3 regions of the Candidatus Dorea massiliensis AP6 genome follow, and region 3 is predicted to be linked to each of the others. Evidence: riboswitches for the same ligand, from Rfam matches in the RefSeq annotation. Region 3 holds a riboswitch; each other region holds the start of a gene.
The links. A riboswitch is a leader RNA that binds a small molecule or an ion and turns the genes downstream of it on or off. The one in region 3 is predicted to bind cobalamin.
Positions count from the first base shown of each region.

Region 1: linked by a shared signal. The riboswitch ahead of ACESZP_RS04225 (sirohydrochlorin cobaltochelatase) and the one ahead of ACESZP_RS10840 (ABC transporter substrate-binding protein) in region 3 are both predicted to bind cobalamin.
Region 2: linked by a shared signal. The riboswitch ahead of nikB (nickel ABC transporter permease) and the one ahead of ACESZP_RS10840 (ABC transporter substrate-binding protein) in region 3 are both predicted to bind cobalamin.

Region 1 is NZ_CAXTKW010000003.1:70,464-77,820, forward strand. It holds gene ACESZP_RS04220 (Na+/H+ antiporter NhaC family protein) at 1-1,280, shown strand, start outside; cobalamin riboswitch at 1,363-1,540, shown strand; gene ACESZP_RS04225 (sirohydrochlorin cobaltochelatase) at 1,753-2,976, shown strand; gene ACESZP_RS04230 (hypothetical protein) at 3,002-3,571, shown strand; gene ACESZP_RS04235 (hypothetical protein) at 3,709-4,167, shown strand; gene ACESZP_RS04240 (ABC transporter substrate-binding protein) at 4,164-5,306, shown strand; gene ACESZP_RS04245 (FecCD family ABC transporter permease) at 5,409-6,452, shown strand; gene ACESZP_RS04250 (ABC transporter ATP-binding protein) at 6,456-7,357, shown strand, end outside.
Region 2 is NZ_CAXTKW010000002.1:11,670-19,026, reverse strand. It holds gene ACESZP_RS02465 (ABC transporter substrate-binding protein) at 1-205, opposite strand, end outside; gene nikC (nickel transporter permease) at 202-1,041, opposite strand; gene nikB (nickel ABC transporter permease) at 1,038-1,982, opposite strand; cobalamin riboswitch at 2,096-2,314, opposite strand; gene ACESZP_RS02450 (threonine/serine exporter family protein) at 2,495-3,244, shown strand; gene ACESZP_RS02445 (threonine/serine exporter family protein) at 3,255-3,698, shown strand; gene ACESZP_RS02440 (class I SAM-dependent methyltransferase) at 3,682-4,560, shown strand; gene ACESZP_RS02435 (prolyl-tRNA synthetase associated domain-containing protein) at 4,707-5,261, shown strand; gene ACESZP_RS02430 (DnaJ domain-containing protein) at 5,420-6,187, opposite strand; gene ACESZP_RS02425 (DUF5685 family protein) at 6,180-7,004, opposite strand; gene ACESZP_RS02420 (carbonic anhydrase) at 7,155-7,357, opposite strand, start outside.
Region 3 is NZ_CAXTKW010000009.1:127,413-134,769, forward strand. It holds gene tyrS (tyrosine--tRNA ligase) at 1-69, opposite strand, end outside; gene ACESZP_RS10830 (ABC transporter ATP-binding protein) at 575-1,363, opposite strand; gene ACESZP_RS10835 (iron chelate uptake ABC transporter family permease subunit) at 1,376-2,434, opposite strand; gene ACESZP_RS10840 (ABC transporter substrate-binding protein) at 2,510-3,580, opposite strand; cobalamin riboswitch at 3,718-3,935, opposite strand; tRNA gene ACESZP_RS10845 (tRNA-Glu) at 4,050-4,121, opposite strand; gene ACESZP_RS10850 (CapA family protein) at 4,270-5,484, opposite strand; gene ACESZP_RS10855 (PqqD family protein) at 5,641-6,003, opposite strand; gene ACESZP_RS10860 (OPT family oligopeptide transporter) at 6,004-7,357, opposite strand, start outside.

The DNA of each region.
Region 1 (7,357 bases), on a different contig from region 3:
TGGTTATCCTGGGAGCCATTGTGTCACTGATGAACCGGGCCGGAGGCTCGGCGGCCTTCGGACGGTGGGCCGGCGAGCATATCAAGACCCGCACCGGCGCGCAGCTGGTGACCGTAGCCCTGGGCGTGCTGATTTTTATCGATGATTATTTTAACTGTCTGACCGTAGGAAGCGTGATGCGTCCCGTGACGGACAAGCACAATATTTCCCGTGCCAAGCTGGCGTACCTCATCGACGCCACGGCGGCTCCGGTCTGCATCATCGCCCCGATTTCATCCTGGGCGGCGGCCGTAACCGGTTTCGTAGAGGGTGAGGACGGACTGGCGCTTTTTGTCAGCGCGATTCCCTATAATTTCTACGCGATTCTGACTATCGTTATGATGATTACGATAGCAATTCTGAACATTGATTTCGGTTCCATGAAGGTCCATGAGGACAACGCAAAGAAGGGCGACCTGTTTACTACGCCGGACAGACCTTACGGCAACGCAGAAGGCCTGGATAACGTGGGAAATGGTTCCGTAAAAGATTTGCTGATTCCGATTCTTTCCCTGATCATCTGCTGCGTCATCGGCATGATTTACACCGGCGGCTTCTTTGACGGCGCGGACTTCGTGACCGCCTTCTCCAACAGCGACGCGTCCATCGGTCTGGCCATCGGAAGTGCTTTCGCCCTGGTCATCACGATTCTGCTGTATGTGAGCCGTAAGGTCCTGGGCTTCAAGGAGTGCATGAACTGCATTCCCGAGGGCTTCAAGGCCATGGTTCCGGCTATCATGATTCTGACCTTCGCCTGGACCCTGAAGGCCATGACAGACAGCCTGGGCGCCGCGGAGTTCGTGGCTAATCTGATTAAGAGCAGCTCTCAGGGTATGGTTGCTCTGCTTCCGGCTATTATTTTCTTGGTTGGATGCTTCCTGGCTTTTGCCACCGGAACCTCCTGGGGAACCTTTGGTATCCTGATTCCGATTGTGGTAGACGCGTTCCAGACCACCCATCCGGCGTTGATGACCGTGGCCATCTCTGCCTGCATGGCGGGCGCTGTCTGCGGCGACCACTGCTCCCCGATTTCCGATACGACCATTATGGCGTCTGCGGGAGCCCAGTGTAACCATGTAAACCATGTGTCCACCCAGCTTCCCTATGCGGTCAGTGTAGCAGTGATTTCCTTTATTACCTATATTGTGGCAGGATTTACCCAGTCTGCGCTGATTTCTCTGCCGGTAGGAATCATATTGCTGCTCGCTTATCTGTTATTTATGAAAAAACGGGCGAAATAATGCAAAAAGGAAGAAAAAATAGCGGAAAAACAGTTGATTATTTCAGAAAGACTGCTATAATGCTTGTGTAGGTTATGTGAAATCAAATAAGAAGCAGCTGGTGCCGTTAAAAAACGGAGAATAGGGAAGCAGGTGAGAGACCTGCGCGATCTCGTCACTGTATGCAGGAGCGGCTTATCATACGTCACTGAGCCATCGGGAAGACGATAAGCAGCGCTTGTACTGTAAGCCAGGAGACCTGCCAGACTGCGGCGCATGGAGTCGAAAGATTCCGGATCACGAGGATTGATAGTGCCAGATGGGGTATAGACACAGCTGTTCCGCACAGCGCTGTTTTGCGTGGATGGGCGAACAGATGTAAAGCTGACGACTGAAAATCCGACGATCCACAGGAACGTCGGATTTTTTAGCAGATTCCTTCTGATCTTATGAATTTCATTTAACTGAAAAATTTTTGCAGGAGGAAAAGAAAATGAAAAAGAAACTTGTAACACTGTTATGTGTAACAACTCTGACAGCATCCATGCTGGCAGGCTGCGGCAGCAAGGCTGAGACGCCGGCTGCAGACACTACTACTACGGAAGAGACCACAGACGCTGCAGAGGAGACTGCAGACGACGCGGACGCAGATCAGGCTGCAGCTGACAACGTAGCAGCCCTGATTGACAAGATCTATGTGCAGGAGAGAACAGAGACCACAGACGCTGACTGTAAGGCAGCCAAGGAAGCATGGGACGCTCTGACAGACGCTCAGAAGGAGCTGGTAGAGGGCGAGAACGCTGACCCGGATTACTTCGGACGCGACACCGGAGACGCTTCCAAGGATGATCCGAGAAACCAGGACGAGATCGGCGAGAACGAGCTGCTGGTAGTAAGCTTTGGTACTTCCTTCAATGACAGCCGTGTAGCTGATATCAAGGGTATCGAGGACGCTCTGGCAGAGGCAAATCCGGACTGGTCCGTAAGACGTGCCTTTACCGCGCAGATCATCATCAACCATATCCAGGCCCGCGACGGCGAGGCAATTGACAACATGGATCAGGCTCTGGATCGCGCAGTTGCCAACGGCGTAAAGAACCTGGTTGTACAGCCGACCCATCTGATGCACGGCGCTGAGTACGACGAGCTGATGGAGGCGGTAGACGCATACAAGGATAAATTTGAGTCTGTAAAGGTAGCTGAGCCGCTTCTGGGCGAGGTTGGAGCAGACGCTTCCGCTGTAAATACAGATAAGAAGGCTGTTGCTGAGGCTATTACTGCTGAGGCTGTAAAGACGGCTGGTTTTGATACTCTGGATGCAGCAAAGGAAGATGGCGTTGCATTCGTATTTATGGGACATGGTACTTCCCATAACGCAAAGGTGTCCTACAGCCAGATGCAGGCACAGATGAAGGATCTGGGATATGAGAACGTATTTATCGGAACCGTAGAGGGCAAGCCGGAGGAGACCGCATGCGAGAATGTGATCGCAGCTGTATCTGAGGCTGGTTACACCAAGGTTGTACTTCGTCCGCTGATGGTAGTTGCAGGCGACCATGCAAACAACGACATGGCAGGCGACGATGACGATTCCTGGAAGAGCATGTTCAACGCATCCGGTAAGTTCGAGAGCGTAGACTGCCAGATCGCAGGTCTGGGCGAGATCGAGGCAATCCAGAATCTCTATGTTGCTCATACCGCAGAGGCTATGAAATAAGTAAGGATAAAGGACAAGAAAAGAAATGAAGAAGAAAATCATCGCGTTAATGGGAATGGCAGTTATAAGCTGCGCACTGCTGATGGGCTGCGGCAGCAAGGCGGAGACGCCGGCTGCAGAGACTACCACAGAGGCGGAAAGCTCCGATGAGGAAACTGCCAAGACAGAAGAAACGGCGGAGCCGGAAAAGGCTGATTCAGAAGAAGCTGCAGCTGTGACACTGGAGGACGGCGTTTACACAGCAGATTTCAATACAGACAGCAGTATGTTCCATGTAAATGAATTTTACGAGGGAAAGGGAACGCTGACCGTAAAAGACGGACAGATGACCATTCATGTGGTTATGCCTTCCAAGAACATTGTGAATCTGTATGAAGGTCTGGCAGAGGACGCCCAGAAGGATGGCGCAGAGCTTCTGCAGCCGACCGTAGAGACTGTAGATTTCGGCGATGGTACAGAGCCGGAGGAGGCCAATGCCTTCGATGTACCGGTACCGGCACTGGACGAGGAATTCGATCTGGCGCTGATCGGAACCAAGGGCGTATGGTATGACCATAAGGTCAGCGTATCCAATCCGGAGCTTCTTCAGGACTAATACGCGAAACGCAGAATAAATGTAACTGTTCAGGGGATTGAACTGTTACGAATAAGTAAAATGCAGGGGCTGTTGTGGAATGTGCAGAACGTTTTGCGGCAGCCCCCTTGTTCAAATAAGATTCGAGGGGTAAAGCTATGACAATCGATGAATTACAGCTGGCAGACGGGAATTACACAGTAGAAGTGACTATGGAGGGCGGCAGTGGCCGGGCCACCATTGAATCGCCCACCGCGTTGTCCGTAGAGGACGGACAGGCAACCGCACAGATTACCTGGAGCAGCAATCATTACGATTATATGATCGTGGGCGGCGAGAAATATCTTCCGGTGAGTACAGAGGAACATTCTGTCTTTGAGATTCCGGTAGATGTGTTTGACGAGGAGATCGATGTGATTGGTGATACCACGGCCATGAGTACGCCCCATGAGGTAGAATATACGCTGACCTTTGCGTCGAATTCTATCAAGGGAGAGAACGGCGGCAGCACGGGTGGATCGGGTTCCACCACGGCGGCAGCAGGTATCGTGATTATCGTAGTAGCGGCAGCGATTGCAGCGACTGTAATGCGGAAAAAGAGGAATACGAAAGCATGAAAAAGAAACTGATGGCACTTTTTCTGTGCCTGGCTATGTGTCTGGGACTTACGGCCTGTGGAGCAGGCGGTTCCGGCACGGCAGAGAACAGCACGGATATCAGTGACGAGCTGACCTATACAGACAGCACAAAGCTGGAATACGCGCAGAAATTTACTATCGACAATTATGAGGGCGGCTACGCGCTGATTACCGTCGCGGATGACGGACGTTTCCTGGTGGTTCCGGAAGGAAAAGAAGCGCCGGCAGATCTGGCGAAGGATATCACCGTGTTACAGCAGCCCATTCAGAATATATATCTGGTGGCTTCAGCAGTTATGGACATGTTCGTGTCTCTGGACGCCCTGGACACCATCAGATTCAGCGGCACCAAGACGGAGGGCTGGTATATCGACGCGGCGAAGGCGGCCATGGAGAACGGCGACATTCTCTATGCAGGCAAATATTCCGCGCCGGATTATGAGCAGATTTTGGCCCAGAACTGTGGTCTGGCCATCGAGAATACCATGATTTCCCACACGCCGGAGGTACAGGAACAGCTGGAAAAGTTTGGAATTCCAGTGCTGGTGGATCACTCCAGTTATGAGCCGAATCCCCTGGGACGGACCGAGTGGGTGAAGCTCTACGGCCTTCTGACCGGCCATGAGGAGGAAGCCGAGGCGGCCTTTGCCAAAGAGGCGGACGCCTTCGAGGCCATCAGTGGCGAGGCGGCCACGGGTAAGACGGTGGCATTTTTCTATATCACCAGCAACGGCGAGGCCAACGTGCGGAAATCTGCCGACTATCTGCCGAAAATGATTGAGCTGGCTGGCGGCACTTACATTTTCCGGGATCTGGGAGATGAGGATGACGCCACGTCCACCCTGTCCATGCAGATGGAGGAGTTTTATGCAGGAGCGAAGGACGCGGATTACATCATTTACAACAGCACCATAGAGGGACAGCTTTCCTCGGTGGATGAGCTTCTGGCCAAGAGCCCCCTGCTTCAGAAATTCAAGGCGGTGCAGGAGGGGCATGTGTACTGTACGACCAAGAACCTGTATCAGTCCACTATGGAGCTGGGCACAATCACGTCGGATATTCACCGGATGCTGGAGGGGGACGACGGAGATTTGACTTATCTTTACAAGTTAAACTGATACGATTCGGAGCGCAAAGAGAAGGCTCCGGAAAGTATGCGCCGGATAACAGAGACACGGTAGCTGTGGGGATTCGCACAGTGACAGAAGGGAACGAGAACGATGCGTGACACAACAGGAGGCAGAAATGCCCGAAACAAAGGAAGATACTGGGCGGCATTTCTGATACTGGCCCTGCTGGTGCTGGTTTTTCTGATTCTTAGCATCTGCATTGGAACCGTAAATATTCCGCTTTCGGAGATTCCAAGGATACTGGGCAAAAATGGAGGCGACGATACCTATACGGATATCGTCATGGGTATCCGATTTCCCCGGGCGGCTGCTGCTGGCATCCTGGGCGGCGGCCTGGCCCTGTCCGGTTATCTGCTGCAGACCTTCTTCCATAACCCGATTGCGGGCCCATTTACCCTGGGAATCTCTTCCGGCGCGAAGCTGGTGGTAGCTCTGGTGATGGTGGCGGCCCTGGGAAATGCTTTTGTTTTAAGCTCCTGGGTCATGATCATCGCGGCCTTTGTGGGAGCCATGATCTGTATGGGCTTCGTGATTCTCATGTCGAAGGTGATGGATCAGATGTCTATGCTCATCGTCAGCGGCGTCATGATCGGCTATATCTGTTCTGCAGTGACGGACTTTGTCGTAACCTTCGCTGACGATGCGGACATCGTCAATCTGCACAATTGGTCCAAGGGAAGCTTTTCCGGCATGACCTGGGACAATGTGCTGATTATGGCCATCGTGGTGGGTATCACGGCTATCTGCGTCTTTCTCATGTCGAAGCCCATCAGTGCTTACCAGATGGGCGAGGCCTACGCGAAAAATATGGGTCTGAACGTGCAGGTGTTCCGGATTCTGCTGGTGCTGTTGTCCAGTGTTCTGTCCGCCTGCGTGACGGCCTTTGCAGGCCCGGTATCCTTCGTGGGAATCGCGGTGCCCCACCTGGTCAAGAATTTATTCGGGACAGCGAAGCCCATCCTGATGATACCGGCCTGTTTCCTGGGCGGGGCGGCTTTCTGTCTGTTCTGCGATCTACTGGCCCGGACCATGTTTGCCCCCACCGAATTGTCCATCAGTACGGTGACAGCAGTATTTGGCGCGCCGGTGGTCATCTATATTATGATTCACAGAAAGAAGGAGAGGGCTGAGTAGCATATGGATACCTATTATTTCTACACGGAAGGACTGACTGTCGGCTACCACGGCGTTCCCCTGATCAAAGACATCCGAATCAGCCTGAAAAAGGGTGAAATCCTGACTCTCATCGGCCCCAACGGCGCGGGCAAGACTACGATTCTGAAAAGTATCATCCGACAGCTGGCGCCCTTAGGCGGCGTGGCGGTGCTGGACGGCAAGGCTATGGGGGATTTGAGCGGCAAGGAACTGTCTCAGAAGCTTTCTGTAGTGCTGACCGAGCGCATCCATCCGGAAATGATGACCTGCCGGGACGTGGTGTCCACAGGCCGTTATCCCTATACGGGCAAGTTTGGCGTACTTTCCGGGGAGGACTGGGCCGTGGTGGACGAGGCCATGGATTTGGTGCATATCCATGAGCTGGCAGATCGGGATTATACGAAGACCAGCGACGGCCAGAAGCAGCGGGTCATGCTGGCTCGGGCGCTCTGCCAGCAGCCGGATATTATTGTGCTGGACGAGCCCACTTCATTTCTGGATATCCGTTACAAACTGGAATTCCTTTCCATTATTCAAAATATGTCACGGACAAGAAATCTGTCTGTCATCATGTCCTTACATGAACTGGATCTGGCAGGCCGTATCTCGGATAAAATTGCCTGCGTGCGGGGCGATAAGGTGGATCGGTTCGGGACGCCGGAGGAGATTTTCACCGAAGGGTATATTCCGAAGCTGTATGGCATGACCGTGGGAACCTACGACGAGCTGACCGGCGACCTGGAGCTCCCGGCTGTGGATGGGGAGCCGCGGGTCTTTGTTATCGCCGGAAATGGCACGGGCACGGCGGTATTCCGAAAGCTTCAGCGGGAGCGAATCCCCTTTGCAGCCGGGATCTTGTGGGAAAATGATTTGGATTATCCGTC
Region 2 (7,357 bases), on a different contig from region 3:
CCCAGCGCATTACAAACCAGCTGTTCCACTCATCTGCCGGATCCAGGGTTGCGCTGGTCAGCTCTGTCGCCACATTCAGCTGTGTTTTCGCGTTTCCTCCGTCTGCCGCTGCTTTCTGCTCTGTTCCTGCGCTGCCGCCGCATGCTGTGATACTGCCCGCAAGGCACAGGCTAAGGGCAAGGGCAATCAGTTTTTTTCCATTCATGTTCTCTTTCTCCTCTTCTTTCTTCGTTTTTCTGTTGCATTTGGATCTATCATATCTCTAATACAGTCACCCCAGAGATTAAAGATGACCACCGTAATAAAGACCGCAAGTCCCGGACAAAACAGCAGCCACGGGCTGCTCAGTATATAAGTTCTTCCCTCGCTCAGCATATATCCCCACTCCGGTGTGGGGGGCTGGATTCCAAAGCCAAGGAAGGACAGGCTTGCCAGCGACAGCATGATGGTGCCGATATCCGTCGCCGCCGTAATAATCATCGTGGGAAGCGCGTTGGGCAGCATATATCTCCTAAGGATTCTGCTGTGTCTGGATCCTGAGATTTCCGCCGCGGATATATAAGTCCTGTTCCGTATCTTCAGCACCAGGCTTCTGGAAAGTCTGGCGTATCTGGTCCAGCTTACCGCCGCGATTGCAATCATGGAATTTTTCAGGCTTGGCCCAAGAATTCCCGCGATTGCCATAGCCAGAATCAGATCCGGGAAGGCGATCATCATATCGCCCACTCTCATGATTACCGCGTCTGCCACTCCGCCGAAATACCCTGCTATAATTCCAAGAAAGGTACCCACAACCAGGATTACCGCCACAAGAATCAGCACGCTGTATACACTGGTGGTCGCCCCGCAGATCACCCGGGAGAACACGTCCCGCCCCAGCGCGTCGGTTCCGAAATAGTGATCTTTTCCGGGCGCCTGGAATGCGTCGCTCAGTGACGCGCTCAACGGATCGTAGGGAACGATTTTGTCCGCCAGGAACGCCACTGCCAGAATAAGGAAAACCAGAATGGAAAGCACCGCAAATCTTGTATTCTTTTTCATCCGTTCTCCCCCTCCCTGGTCCTCGGATCAATATAATGATAGGATATATCCACCAGCAGATTTACCACCATATAGATCAGGGCTATCCACAATACGAAGCCCTGGATCAACGGATAATCCCGCGCTTTCACCGCTCCCACCGCCAGAATACCCAGTCCCGGGTAGGAAAAAATAATCTCCACCACCGAGGTTCCTCCGAGAAGTGATCCAAAGGAAAGCCCCAGCATGGTAACCAGCGGAAGCATGGCGTTGGGAAGAACCTGGCGGAACAGTATTTCCCATTGATTCATTCCCCGGGCTCTCGCGCCCGTCACGTAATCCTGGTGCAGCTCCTCCAGTACCGCCGTACGCACCTGTCTGGAATATTTGGAGGCCATGGCAATGGCCAGCGTAATCCCCGGCAGCAGCATCTGTTCCATTCCGACGGAGCTGCTCGCCACCTTTACCAGTCCCAGCTTCAAAGCGAAGACATATAATAAGATCAGGCCAATCAGGAAGCCCGGAAGCGAAATACCCAGGAAAGAAAGAAAGCGAACGATATAATCCGCTATCCCGTCCTGTCTGACCGCTGAAAGAATTCCAAGGGGAACCGAAATAATTAACATCAGTCCCAGGGAAAACAGGGCCAGCCGGAACGTTGCCGGCAGTCTTTTCATCAGCAGATCCAGTACCGGGGCGCTTTTACTGAAGGAGGTTCCAAAATCTCCGTGAAAAATACCGCCTATCCAGTCCACATATTGCTGTAAAAAGGGTTTGTCCAGTCCCATGGACTGCCTGGCCTGCTCCAGCATTTCCGGACTCGGAGTAATTCCCAGGGAATCATACATAGCTGTGGCCGGATCGCCCGGCGCAAGGTAGGTTAATAAAAAGGTCAGAAAGGAAATGCCTATCAGCACTACGCACATCTGGATAAGTCTGGATACGAGCCTGTTCTTTTTCACTGTTTTCCTCCGTTTCAATAAGAAAAGCGACTTCATTACACAAAAAAGCCATGGATGCTTTTGCATCCATGACCGATTTTACATGGGAAATAAGCCTTCGCAAATAGATCGTCCGCTAAGGTTGCTGCATAGCAGTTCTCCTGACTCACATATTCAGGGAAGAAGCCCAGCGAACTCTCCACGCCTTCTCAGGTTTACCCCAATGGCGGACTTTCATCTAAGGATCATTCTTTATGTATACAGTGGCGGTACCGTCCATGATTTCCACATGATTCTCTATTCTTTATCAGCCGCCGTACGCGACTGACAACACTATGCCCGTTTATTTTACTTGATTCCTCTATATCTGTCAAGATTTTTCCATTTTTGTCTTCCGGTAATTCAGCCTGTCCCTTCGGAAACAGGAATTATTTCTCTTTCTATCCATACTTTCCTTGACCCGCTTCTCTTACATAGGTATAATGGGCATAGATTATTCTCAATACAAAATCAGGTATAAGGAAATCAGACAAATGGATTACAAACTTTTGCTCGACACCGCCGTCATGGCGGGGGAGCTGATGCTGGCCAACGGGGCTGAGACCTACCGGGTGGAGGATACCATGCAGCGGATGCTGGAGCTGTCGGGGCTGAAGACCGCCGAAGCTTTCGTGATGGTGACCGGCTTTCTGGTCACTCTGGACGACCCGTCCATCCAGTCCATGACGGTGACCCGCCGGATTCACAGCCGTGGCACGAACCTGAGTATCATCGACGAAATTAACAGTATTTCCAGAGGACTCTGCAGCGGGGAGCTGGAACTGAAGGAAGCCTTCCGGCAGATAAAAAAGCTGAAAAAGGAACCGCACCCTCCCCAGGCCTTTCTGCTGGCCAACGCGGGCGTGGCCGCGGCCTTTGCACTGACCTACGGCGGAACCTGGCAGGAGGCCTTTGTGGCGGGCGTGGCCGGATTTTTCATGGCCATCTGCCTGTATCTGTGCAACCGCATGAAGCTGCCCGCCTTCTTCGGAATCCTGCTGAGCGCCGTGGTAATCTCACTGTTCGCAGGCGGACTTCTGAAGTTTCTTCCTATTATAGGGAACCTGGATTCCATCATCATCGCGGCCATCATGCCCCTGGTTCCCGGCGTAGCCATCACCAACGCGGTCTTTGACACCCTGCACGGGGATTATATCTCCGGCTCCGCCCGGATGATGGAGGCCTTTGTGGTCGCCGCCTCTGTAGCTATGGGTATTGTCATCGGACTTCGTTTCATTCAGTAAGGAGGCTTTTATGCTGATACAGGTTATCGGCGCGTTTTTTTCCGTTGTGGCCTTTTCTTTTCTGCTGCACGTACCGCGCAAATATATCATCTGGGCCGGTTTCACCGGCGCGGTGGGCTGGTGGATCTATCTGTTTCTCATCGGAATCAATCTGTCTGTGGCCATGTCCACCTTTCTGTCCGGCTGTCTCGTCTCCCTCTGCGGCCAGATTTTCGCAAGGGTCCTGAAGGCTCCGGTCACGATTTTCGTCATCCCGGGCATCTTACCGCTGGTGCCGGGCGCGGGCATGTTCCGCATCGCCCACTCTGTCATCCGTTCCGACGGAATGACTTCCTATTATATTATTCAGACACTGATTGTGGCGGGAATGATCGCCCTGTCTATCATGGTGGTGGACAGTATTTTCCGCTTATTTTTAAAGACCAAAGGAGATTGTCATGTGGATCGCAGATAACTGGACCGATTATGAGATACTGGATACTTCGAAAGGAGAAAAGCTGGAACGCTGGGGCAGCTACCTGCTGGTGCGTCCGGATCCCCAGGTTATCTGGGATACGGAGCGAAAGCTGCCTGGCTGGAAGCGCATGAACGGCCATTACCACCGCAGCAAAAAGGGCGGCGGCGAGTGGGAATTCTTCGACCTGCCGGAACAATGGACCATCCAGTATCCCCTCTGCCAGGGCAAGAATACCTTAACATTCAATCTGAAGCCCTTCAGCTTCAAGCATACAGGCCTCTTCCCCGAGCAGGCTGCCAACTGGGACTGGTTCGGTGAAAAAATCCGCAATGCCGGACGTCCCGTAAAGGTACTGAATCTCTTCGCCTACACCGGCGGAGCCACACTGGCCGCCGCTGCCTCCGGAGCTTCTGTCACCCATGTGGACGCTTCCAAGGGCATGGTAGGCTGGGCAAAGGAAAACGCCCGTTCTTCCGGACTGGGTGAGGCTCCTATCCGCTGGATTGTGGACGACTGTGTGAAGTTCGTAGAACGTGAAATTCGCCGTGGAAATCATTATGACGGCATCATCATGGACCCTCCCTCTTACGGCAGAGGCCCAAAAGGAGAAATCTGGAAAATTGAAGAGGCCATTCACCCGCTGATCCGTCTCTGCGCCCAGCTTTTGAGCGATGAGCCGCTGTTTTTCCTGGTAAATTCCTATACCACCGGACTGGCCCCGGCGGTGCTGACTTATATGATCGCCACAGAGCTGAAGAAATATAACGGTACTGTCGATTCCCAGGAGGTGGGGCTGCCCGTAACCGCATCCGGACTGGTGCTGCCCTGCGGCGCAAGCGGACGCTGGGAAACTAAATAGCTTTTTACAAAGTCAATGGCGGCTGGAGGTTCCGGCCGCTGTGTTTCTGTCTAAATGCTAAGGTTTCTTTTACATTCCAGATTATGTTTCATGGGATGCCCATTCGAAGCCTCTGTAATATTTAAAAGTTCAAAGGAGGAATCATTATGAGTAGCATTTATATTGACCCGCAGGTTTACACCGGCCGTCCCGTCAGCCCGGAGGGCCGTCTGGAAAAGGAAATGGCTGTCTATGACCTGCTGGATGAACTTCGGATTCCCTACACCCGTGTGGATCATGGAGTAGCCATGACCATCGAGGAATGTCAGGGCGTGGATCAGCTTCTCGGTATTGAGATCTGTAAAAATCTGGTGCTCTGCAACGCCCAAAAAACGAAATTCTACCTGCTGCTGATGCCCGGGGATAAGCAGTTCAAGACCAAAGACCTGTCCAAACAGATCGGTTCTTCCCGCCTTTCCTTTGCCCCGGCGGAGTATATGGAGAAACTGCTGAATGTGACGCCGGGATCCGCCACGGTTATGGCCTTGATGAATGACCCGCACAATCAGGTACAGCTCATCATCGATGAGGACGTGGCCGCCCATGAGGAATTTGGCTGCCATCCCTGCATCAATACGTCCAGTCTGCGGATGAAGACGGAGGATATGCTGGAGAAGTTTCTGCCGGCGGTGCATCATGAAGCTATTTTTGTGAAGCTGTAATAAAGCCTCTGGCGTTCCAGGGTTAAAATTTCACCTGCCACGCCGATTCTTTGATTCTATTTATATTTGATTTCAGTTTTCTAAGCATTAAAAAAAGAGAGGCGTTCTTCTATTATTATATATGGAAAGAACGAATCTCTTTTATTTTCACACTCTGCTTAGCATCTGCAGAACATACAGAACAGCTGCGCCAGACAGAAGCTCCTGCACAGCTTATCCATGCCTTCCGCCTGCCGCTGATAGGACTGACTGTTCTGGCTGTACACATTTTCCGCATAACGGAAGCTCTGGAGTGTCCGCTGATAAAGCGGGTTATTCGGCTCTAACTGCAATGCTTTCTGAATCTGTGCCACCGCCAGCATCTGATTATTCAGACCATAGTTGGCCAGGGAGCTTAAATAGTACCATCGGGCGTTCCGCTCAGCGCCGGGCATACCGTTCAGCACCGAATCCGCGAACTGGTATTTTCCCATATTGATGAAGTCTATGGCCTGACGCATGGTTTCGCTGTCGGTGCAGACCTGCTGGGGGCGCTCCGGTCCCATGCGCATCCCCCAGAAACCGAAGAAATCCTCGAAGCTTCCGAAACCGCCGTAAGGACCGCTGCTATAAGTGCCATTTCCACTATTTCCATACGGACCGCTGCCAAAGGGACCGTTTCCAAAAGGATTCTGCCCGTAACCGCCTGCTCTGCCATAGCTGCTCTGCCCATAGCCGCCATAGGTCTGCTGCTGTCTCCGGTATTTCTCCGGGTTATTCAGCATATCGTAGGCCTCGTTAATCTCGTTCATTTTCTCCGCTGCCTGCGGATCGTCCGGATGAAGATCAGGATGGTATAATTTTGCCTTCTGACGATAGGCTTTTTTTATCTCTTCCCTGGTGGCGTCCCGGGACACCCCAAGTACTCTGTATGGATCGTCAACCATCCGTTTTCTCCTTTCCACGTATTTTCGCGTAATACTGCTGCCAGACGCCGCCGTAGAGGATATTGCGGAGCAGGTGTTCGTCCTGCACCAGCGGCAGCTTTTCAAAGACCTCCATGGCATTACCCAATGGAAGCCCCAACACCGGTTCCATCTCTTCCGGTTTTTTCTTCATCTCAAAAAGAGGGTTATAGTTACCCGTTTTCATGTCCTTTTTATAATCCATAGTCGCATCCATCAGATAGATGAAGCGGCCCAACTCGTAGCCGAAGACCCTGAGACTGTTGCTCCAGAAATCCTCCTCGTATACAAAGAGCTCCGAGAGCATCTTGCCGGAACAGTTGATGGCCTGATCTGCATTGGCGCCCGGCGCCTGCTCGATAAAATCCAACTCCTGGAGACTGTCTGTGATGGCCTTGCACTGACGGGGGTAAGCCTTTTCCACTTCGTCATAGGCCTTTTTCAGCTTATCACCATACCAGCGTTTTCCGGTCTTTTTTTCATCCTTCCAGTCATCCAGAGCCTTATAATAAGCCAGGGCCACGGTCATATCCGCCGCGTATTCTGTAAAACGGTTCTCCACGCCGCTGCGGGGCCGCAATGGATGGATGCCGCAGCGGAAATCCGTCGTCTTCTCTTTCGGCTCATACAAAGAAGAAAGGAACAGAATCACAAAAGTCATATCGTAGCTTAAGCTCATCCGCTCCAGTTCCCCATATCTCATTTTCAAATTTCTGCAGAGTCCACAGTAGACGCTCTGGTAGCGTTCCTGCTCTTCCTTTGAAAGCTTCGAACGATTACATTCTATATATCCGAACATTCGCTCACTCCTTTATGCTTCACGGCTTCGCGAATTCATTTTCCTCACAATGCTGCTTAGTATTTAATCTTACCATGCATCCTGTCAATGTCAATGGCTTTCACAGTTCTTTTAGACTCTTTCTTCTTTTTTAATTTTTTACAGATTTCTCTAAAGGAATTCTACCCGGCCATCCTCGATGTGGTAAACCGCGCCGACCACCTGCATTCCTTTCTCTTCCATTTTCGCGATATCCAGGCTGTGCTCAATGAGCGCCATACTGCGCCGGACATTCAGACAGCAGGCTTTGAAATCATCCTTCTCGTCGCCGATGGCCAGCTTAATCTCGTCGGTAATGAACTTGATATAGCCTT
Region 3 (7,357 bases):
CTCCTCCGGATGGGTACACTGCTCGATGAAGCCGCGCTCCATGAGTACGTCATAAATATTTTCTGCCATGTTCTCTTCCTCCTGATTAGAAATTCACTCTGCTGTGCAAACCCTGGCTTTTTCAAGGCCAGGGTTCACGGGCTTCACCCTATATTCCGGGCTCCATCCACATTTCCCATGCAAGCATGAAAAATGTTCCTGTAGCCCAGAATGCACGGCTCATTGCTTACGTAAAAAAACCCTCATCCTTATAAAAGGACGAGGGCTACGCTCGTGTTACCACCTTTTTTCATAAACAGCTCGCGCTGCTTACCTCTTCAAGTGCCAGCTATCGACACTCTAGCACGCTAACGGGTGCGGGATTCCGTCGCAGCCTACTTCCTGCTCCGGAAAACTGCTTCCGGAAATGGGTTCGGTGCGAAGCTCGGGGATGTATTCAAAATCAGGAGATACGCGCGCCTCTCATCGCCCGGCTGCTTTCTGTCCGCTCCCTCCGACTTCTACTTGTTCCCGTCAAAGCCTTTTGGTTTATGTGTAAATCTGCGTTTATTATAGGCAGGGGAAACTGGTTTTGTCAAGCCCTTTTTCCGCTTTTTATCCAGCCCGGCAGATAATAAATCTGCCGTTTTCCCGTGGCCGTATTTGTGGTGATCTGCGCCTCGATGCCAAAGTACTCCCGGATATTTTCTTTTGTGAGCACCTCTTCCGGCGTACCGTAATCCACAATCTTCCCCTGATACATGAAAATAATCCGATCGCAGTACAGGGCAGCCAGATTCAGGTCATGAATGGACGAAAATACCGTCACGTCCTGCCCCTTTAAAATATCCATAATCTGATACTGATAGCTCACATCCAGATGGTTCGTGGGCTCATCCAGCACAATAAAGGCACTCTCCTGCATCAGCACACGGGCCAGCAGCACACGCTGCTTTTCGCCACCGGACAGGCTTAAGTAGGAACGGTGCTCGTAGCCGGACAGTCCCACTTCCTTCAGGCATTTTTCACAGAGCTTCTTGTCCTCCGCCGAATCCCCCTGCAGGAATTTTTTCTTGGCGTACCGGCCAAACATGACCATATCCCGCACCTCGAAATCAAACTCCACATGATTTTCCTGAGCCATGACTGCCATTTCCCCGGCCATTTTTTTGAAGGAAAAATCCAGCACATCCTTTTCATTCAGAAAAACGGTACCCCGGCCCGGCTTGTAGGTCCGGTAGATATTTTTGAGAAGCGTAGATTTGCCGCAGCCATTGGGACCAACCAGGCCCACAAACTCGCCGTCCTGCACTTCCAGGCAGATTTGTTCCAGAATGCTTTTTCCGTCTATCTGATAATCCAGATTTTTTACCTGTAAACTCATACTCTGCCTCCTCTACTTTTTTCCCATATTGCCCCGGCGAATCAGATACAGGAAGAAGGGCGCGCCGAAAAAGGCCGCCACCACGCCGATGGGCAATTCAGACGGAGCAATGATGGTGCGTGAAATCAGATCGGTAAGCATTGTAAAAAGACCGCCTCCCAGAATCGCCATGGGGATCAGCCGTCTGTGTCCGGATCCCACAAAGCTTCGCATAATATGGGGTACAACCAGTCCCACAAATCCGATCACGCCGCTGACGGATACCACAACGCCGGTCAGGATCGTGGAAGCCGCAATAATAACCAGTTTCATTTTACGGGTATCCACACCCAGAGTTTCCGCCACGTCATCGCCCAGAAGCAATACGTCCAGCTCCTTCGCGAACAGGAAAATGACCACGATTACCACAACGCCAACCACCACCACATATCTCAGCTTGCTCCAGGTGGCTCCGCTTAAGGATCCTACCATCCAATAGAGCGCCATCTTCGTCTTATCCGATCCCGTATTGATTCCGTATACCATCAGATTGGTAAAGGCCGAGAACAGGGCGGAAGTCGCGATACCCGCCAGAACCAGCTGCGTCGAGGTAATCCGGCCATGAATGGAGGCGATACTTAAAGACAGACAGATGGAGACAGCCGCTCCCATGGTAGCGCCAAAGATAACGGAATACCCGCCCATAAAGCTGAACCACCCAAGCAGGATCGCGCAGACTGCCCCGGCAGAAGCGCCGGAGGAGATACCCAGCACATAGGGATCTGCCAGGGGATTCTTGGTCAGTGCCTGCATCAGGACGCCGCACAGCGCCAGTCCCGCGCCTACGATAAAGGCCATCAGCACGCGGGGAAACCGGATATTCCAGATGATATTTTCCGTTTTGCCCTCCCAGGCAATTTGAAAGATATCCTTCCCAGAGATTTTATTTACCAGAATTTTTCCAATATCGCCTGCTGAGACGTTCACTGCGCCGATGGTTACCGATATGGTCAATACCGCGGCAATCAGCAGCAATACCAGCAGCAGCGTCACAAGGAAGCGGCCTTTGCCCGATTTTACTGTTCCTTTCATAGATTCCTCCTTCGAGAACACAAATAGAATGAGCAAGAAAAACGGGGAGCTTTCACTCCCCTGTCTTTCCCCCTGTTAGAATTTGTCCGGATACAGCTGCTCTGCAATGGTCTTCACTGCATTGGCGCTTCCTGCGCTTCCCTGCATATCACTGCAGCATACGGAGTAGATTCTGCCTTCCTTTACGGCGCGCAGATCCTTGGTGAACTCATTGGTCTCCAGGAACTCCCGCTTCTCTGCCACATCGTCTCCGGTATACTCCAGAATCAGAATCACGTCCGGATCACGCTCTACTACTTCCTCCCAGGAGGGCTTTGCCCAGCCTGCTTCGATATCATCGAAGATGGAGATACCGCCGGCCTTCTTGATGATGTCGCCCGGCATACCCTGGCAAGCGGTAAACGGTACATCCTCTCCGGAATCATAAGCAAATACTTTTACCGGATTCTCATAGGCCTCATCGCCCAGAGCGTCCTGCACCTCCTGCAGGGTATCCTTCATAGCCTGTACCTTCTCGGCTGCCAGTTCCTGCACCTTGAAGATATTTCCCAGAGTTTCATAATCCTTATAGAGATCCTCGAAGGTTGCACTGTCTGTGCATACATACGGGAAGTACATCGTGATACCGTTTTCCTCGCAGAAATCCTTGTTGAAGTTTTTATCTGAGAATGTGGAATCCCATCCCATCAGAAAATCACAGCCGGTTGCCAGCAATTCTTCCTTGGACAGATTGGTCAAGCCCTCGCCCGGATTCATCAGCTGAGGAACCTCATCCCGGGCCGGATACTCGGAAGCCGTACTCCAGCAGAAGCCCTTGGTATAGCCTACCATCTGGTCCTGCAGTCCCAGATCAAAGAAAAAGTCTGCCATCTGGTCGCCGGACGCTACCACAGCGGAGGGCATTTTGGTGATGGTGTACTCTACGTTCTCGCCCAGTCCGGAACGCTCCAGGTTCAGGGTGATGCTGACCGGCTCATAATCGCTGTCTGCATCGACCGTCTCATCAGCTGCGTCGGTACTTTCTGCATCCTCTGTGGTCTCCTCCGCAGTGGTGGTTGTGGTATCCGCAGTCTTGGAACCACAGCCTGCCAGCATACCAGCCACAAGGCAGGTGCTTAACAATACGCTTACTACTCTCTTCTTCATGTTCTTTCTCCTCTGTTGTATAAAATGATTCGTCCATAAAAAAAGCACCACCCAATCACTTCTGATCAGATGATGCACCCGTATTCGGCATCCGGACGCACTGCGCCCTTTATCTTTCGCAAATGTCATGGACCGTGACAGCAAAAGCAGAATAAGCAGGTCTTCTGACTTACGCTGGCCTTATTTGTCTTCCTTCTTCCCGTCCCGTACCGTTTCCTGTACCTTACGGACAGTGAAGGAAAACGGCCCTGAAACTTCGCGCTTACAGCGGCGGCACCGCACAGGATTTACACCTGTTTCCCTTTTCACCGGCCCAACATTTCTGTTAGCCGACACTCACTCCGTTAGATATATTACCTATTTTCCGTTTTCTTGTCAAGCATCAAATATTGTTAATCCATGCCAGTTCCTTCCATTCCTCCACAATGCGATAAAACAAAAAACTCCTGGATAACCAGAAGTTTTTCAGCAGTCGATAGGGGAATCGAACCCCTGTTTTCGCCGTGAGAGGGCGACGTCTTAACCGCTTGACCAATCGACCATTTCCTATGTTTTTGTGCCGCACCCTTGCGACTTGTTTAGTATATAATAAGGCAACAGGAAATGCAAGTGTTTTTTTCAAAATTTTTAATTTCTTTATATTTCACGTATTTTTTATATTTTTCTGATAATTTATACATCTTTTTTTCTTACTCCCTGACGCTTCCATCTTCCCCTATTGTAACGCCGCCGAAGCACAGCCCCTGCAGATTTCCGTAGAAGGCTGCCCGCCCACTGCCATCCATCAGTCCCATCTGGTTGGCCGTACTGACACAGGGAATCACCCTTACCTCTGTGCCGTCGTCTGTAATGGTCAGCTCTGCCATCATGGTTTCGTAGGTCCGGTTTGCGAAAATAAAATTGCCCAGGCTATAAAAAATCGGTTTCCCCTGATAATATTCGATCCCCTGCAGTACATGAGGGTGCGCGCCGATCACAGCGTCTGCCCCGGCGTCGATATACTGGCGGGCCAAGGACTTCTGATACTCCTCCGGCTCTGTGTTCCGCTCGATTCCCCAATGGACATAGACCACTACATAGTCGCACTGCTGCTTCGCCGCCTGTATCTCCCCCAGAAGCTTCGTGGGATCATAGGTGGTAAAGAGACCGGAATTGCTCCGGGACGCCGTCCAGGAATGCTCCGGAATCACACGGGTGGCTCCCAGAAAGCCAATGACCCGTCCGCCTGCCTCCATGGTTTTCAGAGCCTTTGCCTCCTCCAGGTTCTGCCCCGCTCCCACATGGAGAATTCCTGCCTCGTCCAACGCTTCAAGGGTCTCCTTAAGCGGGCCCCGTCCGAAATCCAGCATATGGTTATTGGCCAGGGTCACGATATCTGCCCCCAGCTCCGGTAATACAGATGCATATTTGGGATCCACCCGGAAGGTATATTGCTTATCTTCCATTGCCTCACCGGTAGTTCCAAAAGGAAATTCCTGATTCAGCATGAAGATATCGGCGCCGCGGGTAATGGAAAGCAAATCTGATGTGGCCGCTGCAGAAATGCCGTTTCGCTCGTATTTTTCCTGTAAAACATCAGTCAGAAACAGGTCGCCTGCAAACAATAAGGTAACATCCTCTTTCCGGTTCTCTCCATCCGAGGCTTCTGCACCTTCCGATTCCTCTGCCCAAGCTTCAGAGGCTTCTGATTTTCCGGACGGCGTCAACACATGTACGGTCGGTACTTCCACTGACAGCTTTCCTGTTTTCTCAGTGTCCGCATTTTCCAGGGAATCCATCCCTGCATCCGCCAGAGCCTCCGCGCTTTTCCCGGGCGCAGAAAAGCCTTCCGCCGCCCACAACGCGCCGCCTACAAGGAGCGCCATGAGAACTGCCAGAATACTTATCTGAATGTATTTTATCATTTCCCTGTAAAAAGATCTTTTCCGTCCCGTCATGGATTCCGTCCCTTCGCTGCCGCCGTCCATTTTATCTGATATCTATTTTACCCGTTTCCAAAGAAAAAGGCAACAGCCCTCCGGGAGGAAGGACTGCTGCCAATTCTTAATATTTTCTGATCTCTATGCTTGTTTCTTTTTCTCCAGCGGAGTACTGTATCCGATATAATGGTTCTGATACAGAATCTGGAAAAACTTTGTAAGGCGCGGAAGAAGCGGCTCCGCCTCTTCGCCGTAGCGTTCCTTTACCAGAAAGCTGATGTCGTAGATGGTCCGCTGGCCGTCCATCTGCTGCCATACAAAGCTGCCGTACTCGTCCAGACTGATATAGCTGACCTTCGGCCGCTTGAAAAACTTCTGTGCCAGCCAATTATAGAAGCCTTTGTTCTGTACTTCTATCTCCACCAGCTTCTTTTCATTCAGCTTCCAGCTGTAGCCCGGCGCGCAGACCGGCACAAAATCCAGATAATTCTTTTTTTTCTTCATTTATTTCTTCTTTCTGCCAATGGTGATCTTGAACAGGGTCGCGGTCAGCAGGGCAAAGAATACCAAGCCACCGATATTGCCGTTGAGCGGAGTTCTGGAAAGAATGGTATCGCCCATCGCGTCGCCCAGGGAACCATTTGCCATGGGGATGATCGCAAAGACTGCCAGCAGGATACCTACCAGACCCTCGCCTGCGATCAGACCGGAGCAGTACAGTACGCCGTTATCAAGCATATCCTTCTTCGCCTTCTCGTCCATGCCCTTTTTCTTCTCCAGGAACAGACGAACCAGACCACCGATCATCATCGGGGTGCTCAGATGAATCGGCAGATACAGACCTACGGCGAAGGGAAGTACCGGGATACCCAGGACTTCCACTACGATACCGATAAACGCGCCTGCAAATACCAGAGTCCAGGGCAGGTTTCCGCCCATAACGCCCTCTACGATCATCTTCATCAGAGTCGCCTGGGGAGCCGGAAGCTCGGTGGAGCCATAGCCCCATGCTGCGTTCAGCAGGTACAGGATCGCGCCGATGGCCACTGCGGATGCTACCACACCGATGAGCTCACCGATCTGCTGACGCCAGGGTGTAGCGCCTACGATGTAACCGGTCTTCAGGTCCTGAGAGGTATCTCCGGCAATCGCTGCTGTGATACAGATCACAGAACCGATAGCGATAGCTGCTGTCATACCAGCCTGGCCTACCTGACCGGTTGCCTTCAGGATCATAGCGGTTACCAGAAGCGTCGCGATGGTCATACCGGATACCGGGTTGTTGCTGCTTCCGATCAGACCTACCATACGGGAGGATACGGTTGCAAAGAAGAAACCGAAAATCACGATCAGAATTGCGCTGAACAGATTCACCGGAACAATCGGGATCAGCCAGATCAGCAGGGCCAGAGCTACTACGCCAAGGATGATAGCCTTCATCGGAAGGTCTTTGTCTGTACGCAGATCGCTTCCTGCATTGCCCTTGCCGTAGCCCTTCATGGCGTCGCGGAAGGTGCGAACGATCAGCGGCAGGGACTTGATCAGGCTGATGACTCCGCCCGCTGCTACGGCGCCTGCGCCGATGTATTTGATGTAGTTGCTCCAGATAGCGAAGGAACCGCCTGCCGCGTACAGCTCAGCGACGCTTACACTCGCCGGGAACAGGGTGACATTCTGACCGAACAGAACGATCAGCGGCATCAGCACGAACCAGCCCAGCACACCACCTGCGAACAGGTAGGAGGAAATCTTGGTTCCGCAGATATAGCCGACGCCAAGCAGAGCCGGAAGTACGTCGATACCGACGCCGGATCCCTTGTAAGCCGGAATCTCATAATGAACCTCGCTGGGAAACAGC